Regions from separate parts of the Actinopolymorpha sp. B17G11 genome, predicted to be linked through region 1. Evidence: predicted binding sites of a transcription regulator. Region 1 holds the regulator's gene; the other holds the start of a gene.
What was found. The regulator LexA, encoded in region 1, represses DNA repair genes until DNA is damaged. The targets are predictions, from matches to a motif close to TCGAACANNTGTTCGA.
Positions count from the first base shown of each region.

Region 2: the regulator LexA is predicted to act here: its motif matches at 1,961-1,976, upstream of ABN028_RS14285 (SAV_6107 family HEPN domain-containing protein).

Region 1 covers NZ_JBEFTW010000002.1:260,211-264,627, reverse strand. The annotation lists gene nrdR (transcriptional regulator NrdR) at 116-610, opposite strand; gene ABN028_RS03555 (LysM peptidoglycan-binding domain-containing protein) at 957-1,505, opposite strand; gene lexA (transcriptional repressor LexA) at 1,871-2,608, shown strand; gene ABN028_RS03545 (hypothetical protein) at 2,652-3,506, shown strand; gene ABN028_RS03540 (ATP-dependent DNA helicase) at 3,507-4,417, opposite strand, start outside.
Region 2 covers NZ_JBEFTW010000011.1:131,753-136,169, reverse strand. The annotation lists gene ABN028_RS14295 (SCO2097 family morphological protein) at 1-156, opposite strand, end outside; gene ABN028_RS14290 (methyltransferase domain-containing protein) at 366-1,175, opposite strand; gene ABN028_RS14285 (SAV_6107 family HEPN domain-containing protein) at 1,240-1,740, opposite strand; gene ABN028_RS14280 (hypothetical protein) at 2,272-2,607, opposite strand; gene ABN028_RS14275 (phytoene desaturase family protein) at 2,836-4,194, shown strand; gene metF (methylenetetrahydrofolate reductase [NAD(P)H]) at 4,220-4,417, opposite strand, start outside.

The DNA.
Region 1 (4,417 bases):
GTTCCTTCTGGTGTGTTGGTGTTCCTGGTCCGGACGCTTCCCCTCGCCTGCCCAGGAACGGGTCTGTGGCGAGCCGTTCTCCACCTGGTCCCGTTCGGCCGTCGTGGCCCTGCTCCTAGGGGTGGGCGGATTCCCGCTCGGGTGTGGGTTCGGGAACCGTCTCGGCCCGCTCGGCGCGCAGAAGCGCGATCTCGGTCTCGAAGTCGGACAGGCTCCCGAAGCTCCGGTAGACACTTGCGAACCGCATGTAGGCGACCTCGTCGAGTTCCCGCAGCGGACCGAGGATCGCGAGCCCGACTTCGTGCGACGGAACTTCGGCCGAACCGCTAGCCCGGATCTCGTCCTCGACGCGCTGTGCGAGGAGCGCGAGGGCATCTTCGTCGACGGGCCGTCCCTTGCACGCCTTGCGCACACCGGCCGCGACCTTGTCCCGACTGAACGGCTCGGTCACTCCGCAGCGCTTCACCACGGCGAGGGTGACCTGTTCGACGGTCGTGAAGCGACGCTCGCACTCAGGGCACTGGCGACGGCGCCGGATCGCGGTGCCGTCGTCGGTCGTACGACTGTCGACGACGCGACTGTCGAGGTGTCGACAGAAAGGGCAGTGCATGACGCGCGCTCCTCGGGGTCCAGGCGGCGGTGATCAGATGATCGGGCCCTGCCGTCAAGATCTGCCCGACATGTCCTGGTTCGGGGCCCAGATCGCGCTTCTCCTGGGGATGAGACTGTGGATTCCCTGGGGAGAACCTGTGGGCTTCGAATCACAACCTGTGGACGACTTACAGCTCTGTAACTACCATATCTAGGGGTACCGTACGTCGGTCGCCAGACCCATGCAAGCTTCGACGCGCCGGCGACACTCCTCTCCCCGCGTCGCTGCAGGTCAGGTGGCGCAAGGCGGGACAGAACCCGCGATAGCCGGGCGTGTCGCCGGCCAGACCTTCGGGGCGGCGATGTCAGCCACCGGAACGAACTGGGACCACGAGTGACTGGCCCATCTCCAGGTCACCCGCACTCGTCAGGCCATTGAGCCGGGAGATCTCCTCGACCGTGGCCCGGATGTCGGCATCAGGATCCACTCGTGCGGCGATCTCCCACAGCGTCTGCCCTGGCGCCACCGTCACCGTCCTGGTCCGGACCGACTGACCACCGTCAGAGCCCGCGTCGGCGGCCGACGCGCCCTGCAACAGGACAACCGAGCCGAGGACGCCGAGCGCGAGGAAGACCAGCGTCATCACCAGAACGGTGACCCGGCCCCGCCGGGTCAGGGTGACCGGCGCCTGCACGGGCTCACCCGCCACCAGCCCTCGATGACACGCCCGCACCAACCGCGGCCGTGGACCGCGCCGGACTCGCGCCGGAGTGCGCTCGGCGGCGGCCCTGCGGGGGACCGCCTCGAGCCGTCCACTGTCCGACAGTGCCTCCGGGAGGTGGGGCGCGCCCGCCCGAGAGGTCCGCCGGGAACGGAACTCGTCGATGTGCACGACTGGCGCACTGCTGCTCATGTGCCGACCTCCTACGGCGAGAGAACGAACCTCGACCTTGCTCGACGTCGAACGACTGTTCGATCGAACGCCTGGACGATTTTCTACACCATCCCACCGACAGCCCGCCAGACCGCAGGGTCGAAAATAGGTTCGAGGCCACAGGTTCTCCCATAAGAGAGGACCAGCCCCGCCCACGTCGGCCAGGCAGACCCCCATCGGCCAGGTGGGCGCGACCGGCGTCCTGCACGGTCCGCGACACGCTCGCGACACGCCGTCGAACAGATGTTTGAAAGTGGATGACGGAGGCCCTACGCTCCTCGATGTGGGCACCCGGCGGGAACCCGGGAGCCCTTCCTGGAAACCCTCGGAAGGAGAACACCGCTATGCCCAAGCGGAAGAAGTCCGATCGCGACTCCTCCACCGCGGCCGTGCGCGAACTGCCCGACGGGCCGCCGGACGCCACCGGCCTCACGCCCAGGCAGCGCCGAATCCTGGAAGTCATCCGCGAGTCGGTCGAAAACCGGGGATATCCACCTGCCATGCGCGAGATCGGCGAGCTCGTCGGTCTGACCTCGTCCTCATCGGTCGCCCACCAGCTCCGCGTCCTCGAGACCAAGGGGTTCATCCGGCGCGACCCCAACCGACCCCGCGCGCTCGAGGTCTTGTTCCCCGACACGCACCGCCGGGCCGTCTCGAGTGCCCGGATGACGACGTACGACGAGACCGACAGCGGTGACGCTCATCCCACGCCGGCGTTCGTGCCCGTGGTAGGCCGGATCGCCGCCGGTGGACCGATCCTCGCCGAGCAGGCTGTCGAGGAGATCATGCCGCTCCCCCGTCAGCTGGTGGGCGAAGGTGAGCTGTTCCTGCTCAAGGTCAAGGGAGACTCGATGGTCGAGGCGGCCATCTGCGACGGCGACTGGGTGGTGGTTCGCCAGCAACCCACGGCCGAGCTGGGCGAGATCGTGTCGGCGATGATCGACGGTGAGGCCACCGTCAAGACCTACAGCCGGCGCGGCAAGCAGGTCTGGCTGCTGCCGCACAACCCGGCCTATGAGCCGATTCCTGGAGACGACGCCGTGATCCTCGGTAAGGTCGTCGCGGTCCTGCGGCGCGTCTGACCTGTCAGGGTGCCGCGCACACCACCTGACGACCGGGAGCAGCATGACAAACTCCACGACGGGGACCGACGCGACGTCAGGAGCTGACCACGCGCGGTCCGCTGTCCCGCACGATCCACCGCCGGCGAAGGACCCGTTGGCCCCGAACGACGGCAAGAGTCTGGTCGTGGAGGTCGAAGGGATGCGATGGGCACGCATCCCCCTCCAGACTGAACTCTTCGCCCGCGGCGACGACGTGCCGACCCGCGTGACGGCCTACGTCCGCGATGCCGCGCGCCATGTCGCGGAGAGTCCCCACTTCAGCGGGGTCTTCGAGGGACCGTGGTACGTCGTGGTGAGCGAGAAGATCGTGGCGATCTCGCAGGGACGGTCCTACTTCACCTGGGAGATCGACCCGGGACCCGCGGCCAGGGTCCTCTCCCGGCTGGTCCAGCGCACGCCGCACGGCATCGGACTCGGCAGCCCTTGGACGATGCAGCTGGCGATCAACGAGGCGGGCCTTCCCAGGATCCTGGCAGCGGCAGCAGCCAGTGTCGTCGGCAAGGCCGTCCGCCAGCGCGGATGGTTCTACGTCGTGGCCGGGCACCGGGTCAACGCGATCGACGGCCCGACGTCCTATTCGGCGTTCCCGTCCAATGTCTCGGCGAAGCTTCCGCCCAAGGACCCTGGCAAGGTGGCCACGGCCATCACCGACGCCGTGACTGCCCAGCTCCCCGAGGACATCGCCGGGACGCTGGCGGGCACCGTCGTCATCGACTCCAACGACCTCGGCCGTGACGTATTGGGACACGACACCGATCGCCGCCCCGGCTTCTTCTGCGAACTGTTCCGGGACAACCCGTTCGGTCAGGGCCGCCAACAGACCCCGATCGCGATCTGCGTACGCATGCCGGACTGATCAGGCGTCGCGGGCGGCGCGCAAACGCTGCAGCGCTCCGACGGCGACGTCGCGGTCGGGCGTGAACCACATCGGTGGCAGTGACGCCCGCAGGAAGCCGCCGTAGCGGGCCGTGACCAGCCGGGGATCGAGCACGGCGACCACCCCGCGGTCGGACGAACGCCGGATCAGCCGGCCGACGCCTTGGGCGAGCAGCAGTGCGGCATGGGTCGCCGCCACCGCCATGAAGCCGTTGCCGCCGGCCTCGTCGACGGCGCGCTGCCTGGCCGAGGCGAGCGGGTCGTCGGGACGCGGGAACGGAATGCGGTCGATGACCACGAGCTGGCAGGTGTCGCCCGGCACGTCCAGTCCCTGCCAGAGCGACAAGGTGCCGAACAACGACGTCCGCGGCTCGTCCACGAACCGGCGATGCAGCTCCGCCAGCTGCCCCTCGCCCTGGCAGAGCACCTCGAGGCCGAGGCGTTCCCGAACCGCTGCCGCGGCGTCCTGCGCGGCGCGGCGGGACGAGAAGAGGCCGAGTGTCCCGCCGCCCGAGGCCTCCATGAGCTGTGCCAGCTCCTGCAACGTGCGCTCCGAGATGCCACCACGCCCCGGCGGCGGCAATCGTCGAGCGACATAGAGGATCGCCTGCCGGCCGTAGTCGAACGGCGAACCGACATCGAGCGCACGCCACGGCAAGGGTTCCACGACGTCCGTGCCCGCCGCCGCGGCCGGGTCGGTGGAAGCGCCGCCGGGTTCTGCGTTCTCACCGCCTGTGTGACGGCCAGCCGCACGTCCTGACCGGTCTCCGTCTGGGCGGTCACCTTCTGGGCGGTCACCTTCTGGGCGGTCACCTTCTGGGCGGTCACCTTCTGGGCGGTCACCTTCTGGGCGTTCACCATCCGGCCCGTCACCTGTTGGCTGGTCGCCTA
Region 2 (4,417 bases), on a different contig from region 1:
GCCGACAACAAACACCACCGCACCGAGTGCTGCGCGGCGGCGTTGTCGGGTGCGTAGATCGACCCCTCGCAGCGCCGAGGCGAGCTTAGGGTCCTCGGCAGCAAGGGCCCGCTCCATCTGCTCGAGCAACCGCTGCTCGTGGTCGGAGAGAGGCACCTGACCTCCAACGGGACACTGCCGTGTTTCGAGCTTTGCTGTGTTCGATCTTCGGGCCTAGATGCAGTCTAAGCAGGCTTGGACCAGCACGGTAGCCGACCTCTCACGTTCGACGGTTACCGGCGCACTGTTCCGCATATGTCACGCATATGGAGCCAGGCCCGGATGGTCGCTCGCGGGTCACACGGTACCTGACGATCAGCGGTTGATCACACTCGCCGAGCAAGCAGGTGGATCTGGGTCGCGATGGCACGGAACGTCGGGTGTTCCGCGGCAGTTGCCTCCAGTTCGAGCAGTGCCGCGGCGGCCGACGGCTCGTCGGCGAGGGTCGCTGGGGCCAGATCGGCGAATACCCGCACACCGTGCTCGGCAAGGACGACAAGCCCGACGTTCCCGACCGCCCGGCGGAGTTGGGTGGCGGTGAACCTGCGCGGCGTCGGCCCCTCCGGCTGCCACCCGTCGGCCGGCTCCGCCAGGACGGCGCGGGCGTCGGACAAGTGCCCGCCAATGACCTTGGCCAGGACGACGGCGTACCGGTTCGCGGCCACCAGACTGAGGGCGGCGCCCGGGCGCAGGACAGCCGCCATCGACTCGAGGGCAGCGCCCGGGTCATCGACGACCTCGAGGACGCTGTGGCACAGCACGAGGTCGGCGCCCGCCGCGCCGACAAGCTCCGGCAGGTCCGTGACATCGCCCTGCACAGCCTGGACGGAACCGGTGACCGCTGCCTCGTCGGCCCGCCGCTTCAGCGCAGCGAGCGAGTCAGGACTGGGATCGACGACGGTGACCCGGTGTCCGAGCTCGGCGAGCGGAACGGCGAGGTGACCAGTGCCACCACCAGCGTCGACGACGTCGAGCTGGGCGTGCCCTGCTACGGCGGACTGCTCGGCCAGGATCGTGCGAACCAGGCGCCAAACCACCTCGCTGCGGACGGCACGACGATGGCCCGCGCCGCTGGCCGCCTCTCCACGTTGCGCGCGGGGGTCAGAGCCATCAGCGGACCGGCCGCACTCGGGCACGGGACTGTGCCTCCTCGTTCGCATGGACAACTGCTACCAGCCTATTTGTCCAGGCGCCCAGAGGTCAGGCGGCCGTGTCGCGAGCCCGCGGCTGCGGCACGGCGGCGCGGCTCACCTCGCCCGGCTCGTCGAGGAGGTCTCCGTCCCTCGGCAGGGGCGGTTGATGCGGGAGTTCGAGCAGCCGTTCGACGTCTGCCAGAAAGCGTTCGGCATCGCGGACGAGATCGGCCGCCTCCCGGTCGGTCACCGCCTGACGCAGACCGGCCTCGGCGGCCGCCCGCTTACCCGCGCCGGCCGCGAAGAAGGCCGCCCACTCGCCCAGCTCCGGCGTGACGCGGGCGAGCATCGTCCAGGCATCGCGCTGCCCGCGCCGGCCGCTTGGCCTGGACCGTCCGGCCAGGACCGCGGCGGCGGTGCGCAGCGCTGCGATGTGCGCGGCGACGTAGCGCTCTGCAGGCGTCGCGGCCAACTCCGCCTCGGCGAGGGAGGCACGGGCACGCTCCAGCGCGACGAAGACGCCCGGTCCGAGCGGTGCCTGAAACTCAGGTGTCGCGTGCGTCCGCATGCGGGACTCCTTTCACGAAAGCCGGACGGCACCGACGCAACGCAGTCGGCACGCGCCCGGCGACAACCTCGGCTTCGAGCTCGTCGCACCAGCCGCCGGGCGAGGCACTTCCCCTGCCCTGCGCACCTCGCCCGGACCCAACTGGCGCCCGCCGCGACAGGGTCGAGCTGTCGCACCGGGCAGTTCGCCCGCCGGGGACCCGACTCCCCGACGGACGAGATCGAACGCATGTTCGAACAATGGCAAATGTAGCCCGGCGCGACAACCAGGTCAAGAACCCGTCGCCGCGGTCTGAGGACTGGGCACGCTGCCCTGTTGCGATCACGGCCCGGAGTCTCGCAGGGACCACCGACAACCGCCGACAGTCAACCGCCGACCGCCGACCGCCGGCTGGCGGCTGGCGGCTGGCGGCTGGCGGCTGGCGGCTGGCGGCTGGCGGCTGGCGGCCAACCGTCCCGAGATCCAGGTTCATGATCAAGAGGCGGAAACCTGGCGATCGCGGGCCATGTTTCCCCGTTACCTACCTCTTGATCATGAACCGCGGCCGGACGCGGTCTCCCCCGGTCCGTGGGCCGCCCACTCCAGCGGTGAACCGGCTACAACTCCGGCGTCGTCGAGCGTCCTGCCGCCGGCACGGGATCTCGCGTCGACGAGGCGCTGGCGTACGGCGTCGGGCTGCACGCTCACCCCCAGGGCCTGGCGCTGCGGGCACGACGCGCCGGTGGTGTCGGGCAGCAGGTGATCGGCCGTCGGCCCCACAGAGTCCGCGCGGGCTGTCTCCCGGGCGGGGCGGCCCGCGCGGCGCCGCACACCCCAGACATGGCGAAGCGGCTGGGCCCCACCCCCGTGGGGGCCCAACCGCTCCACCGCTCGCAACCTCGGCCGCCGAGGTGTCGTCGCGCCGCCTGACTAGGGCTGTCCTTGTCCGCCGCGCGTTGCCACGGGCCGTGGTCGTTCCATGTCCGAAATCCTCGCGACTGGAAGGTTTCGCGACTATCCGGCGACGTACTCATTCGTTCCTAGGTAGTTCCCCAGGGGAATCCCTGGGCACCCCCGACACGCCGGGCGTCCACGAACGACTACGCTCCGACGTCTGTGGCTCGGGTCGTGGTGATCGGAGGCGGGCTGGGCGGCCTGGCGGCAGCCGCGCGCCTCGCCAAGCTGGGACACGCCGTCACCCTGCTGGAGCGTTCCTCCCACCTCGGCGGGGTCGTGCGTACGGCCGAACGCGACGACCCCGCAGTCGGCCGGTTCCGCTGGGATGCTGGACCAGCCGCGGTGACACTGCCAGCCACGTTGCGTGACCTGTTCCGCAAGTCGGGCCGACCGCTGGAGCGGGTCCTCGAACTCGCGCCGCTACCCACGCCGCGCCGGCACGTCTTCTCCGACGGCACCGCCCTTGACCTTCCAGTGGGCAGCAGATCCGGCCAACGACGCGCGGTCGAGGCAGCGCTGGGCTCCACCGCGGGTGCGGCCTGGGAGGCGGTCGTCGACGACCTCGCCCCGACCTGGGAGTTGCTTCGGACCCGGGTGCTCGAAGTTCCGTTCTCCGGCGTACGAAGCCTCGGCCCCCATGGGGTGTGGGCCCTCGCTCCCGGTCGGTCGTTGCGGGCCTTTGCCCGGCGCCGACTGACCGACGTCCGTACCAGGAAGCTGCTCGAGTATCCGGTGCTCGCGACGGGTTCGGGCCCCGCGGACGCGCCAAGCTTCACGGCGGTGCGTGCGTACGTCGAACGGACGTTCGGCATCTGGACCTGCGCGGGCGGGTTCGGCGCCCTTGTCGACGCCCTGGGCCAGCGGCTCGACGAACGTGCCGTGACCGTACGCCTCGAGGCCGAGGCGGTGGCGATCCGAGGCGACGGTGCCGTCAGTGGTGTGGAGCTGCGTGGCGGGGAGCGCCTGGCGGCTGATGTCGTCGTGTCCGGCGTCGACGTACGCACCGTTGCCAAAAGCCTCCTGGCCCGGCCGCCGCGGGCCATGCGCCGCTCTGCCCGGACGCTGCGGGACCCGTTGCCTCCCCCACTCGTCCACGTCGGTCTGGCCGACGCAGCGGACGACCTCCTGCACGAGACCGTCTTCCACGGAGACGACGCCCGTGAGTCACCGACGGTGGTGGTGCGCGCACCCGACGACCCGAGCCTCGCCCCGGCGGGCCATCGCGCCGTGAGCATCATCGTGCACCGCAACGGGGGAACCGGGACCACCGCGGATCCGCTGGAGCTCCTGGCCCGGCGCGGGTGGGACATCCGCGACCGGGTCGTCGCCCGCGTCGACGGCGACGCGACGAGCTACGGACCGGCGTGGCGGGGGGCCGTCCGGGGCCTCGGCGTCGCCCGCAACCACACGGCTGTGCGCGGGCTGTTCATGGTCGGCGCCACGGCGCATCCGGGTCCTGGTGTGCCCGAGGTGTTGTTGGGAGCCGCGGCGGTCGCCACGGAGATCGGCCGCGCGTGAGGCGCCGCGCGAACGCGCCGGACCGTCAGTGGCGAACGCCGGCCTGAGCGACGTTCGAGTAGATCTCCCGGGTGGCGGTCGACCGGTTGAGCGTGTAGAAGTGCAGGCCCGGGGCGCCGCCGGCGAGCAGCTTCAGGCACAGGTCGGTGGCGACCTCCACGCCGATCGCGCGTACGGCGGCCGGGTCGTCCTCCACCGCCAGCAACCGGTCGGCGAGCCAGCC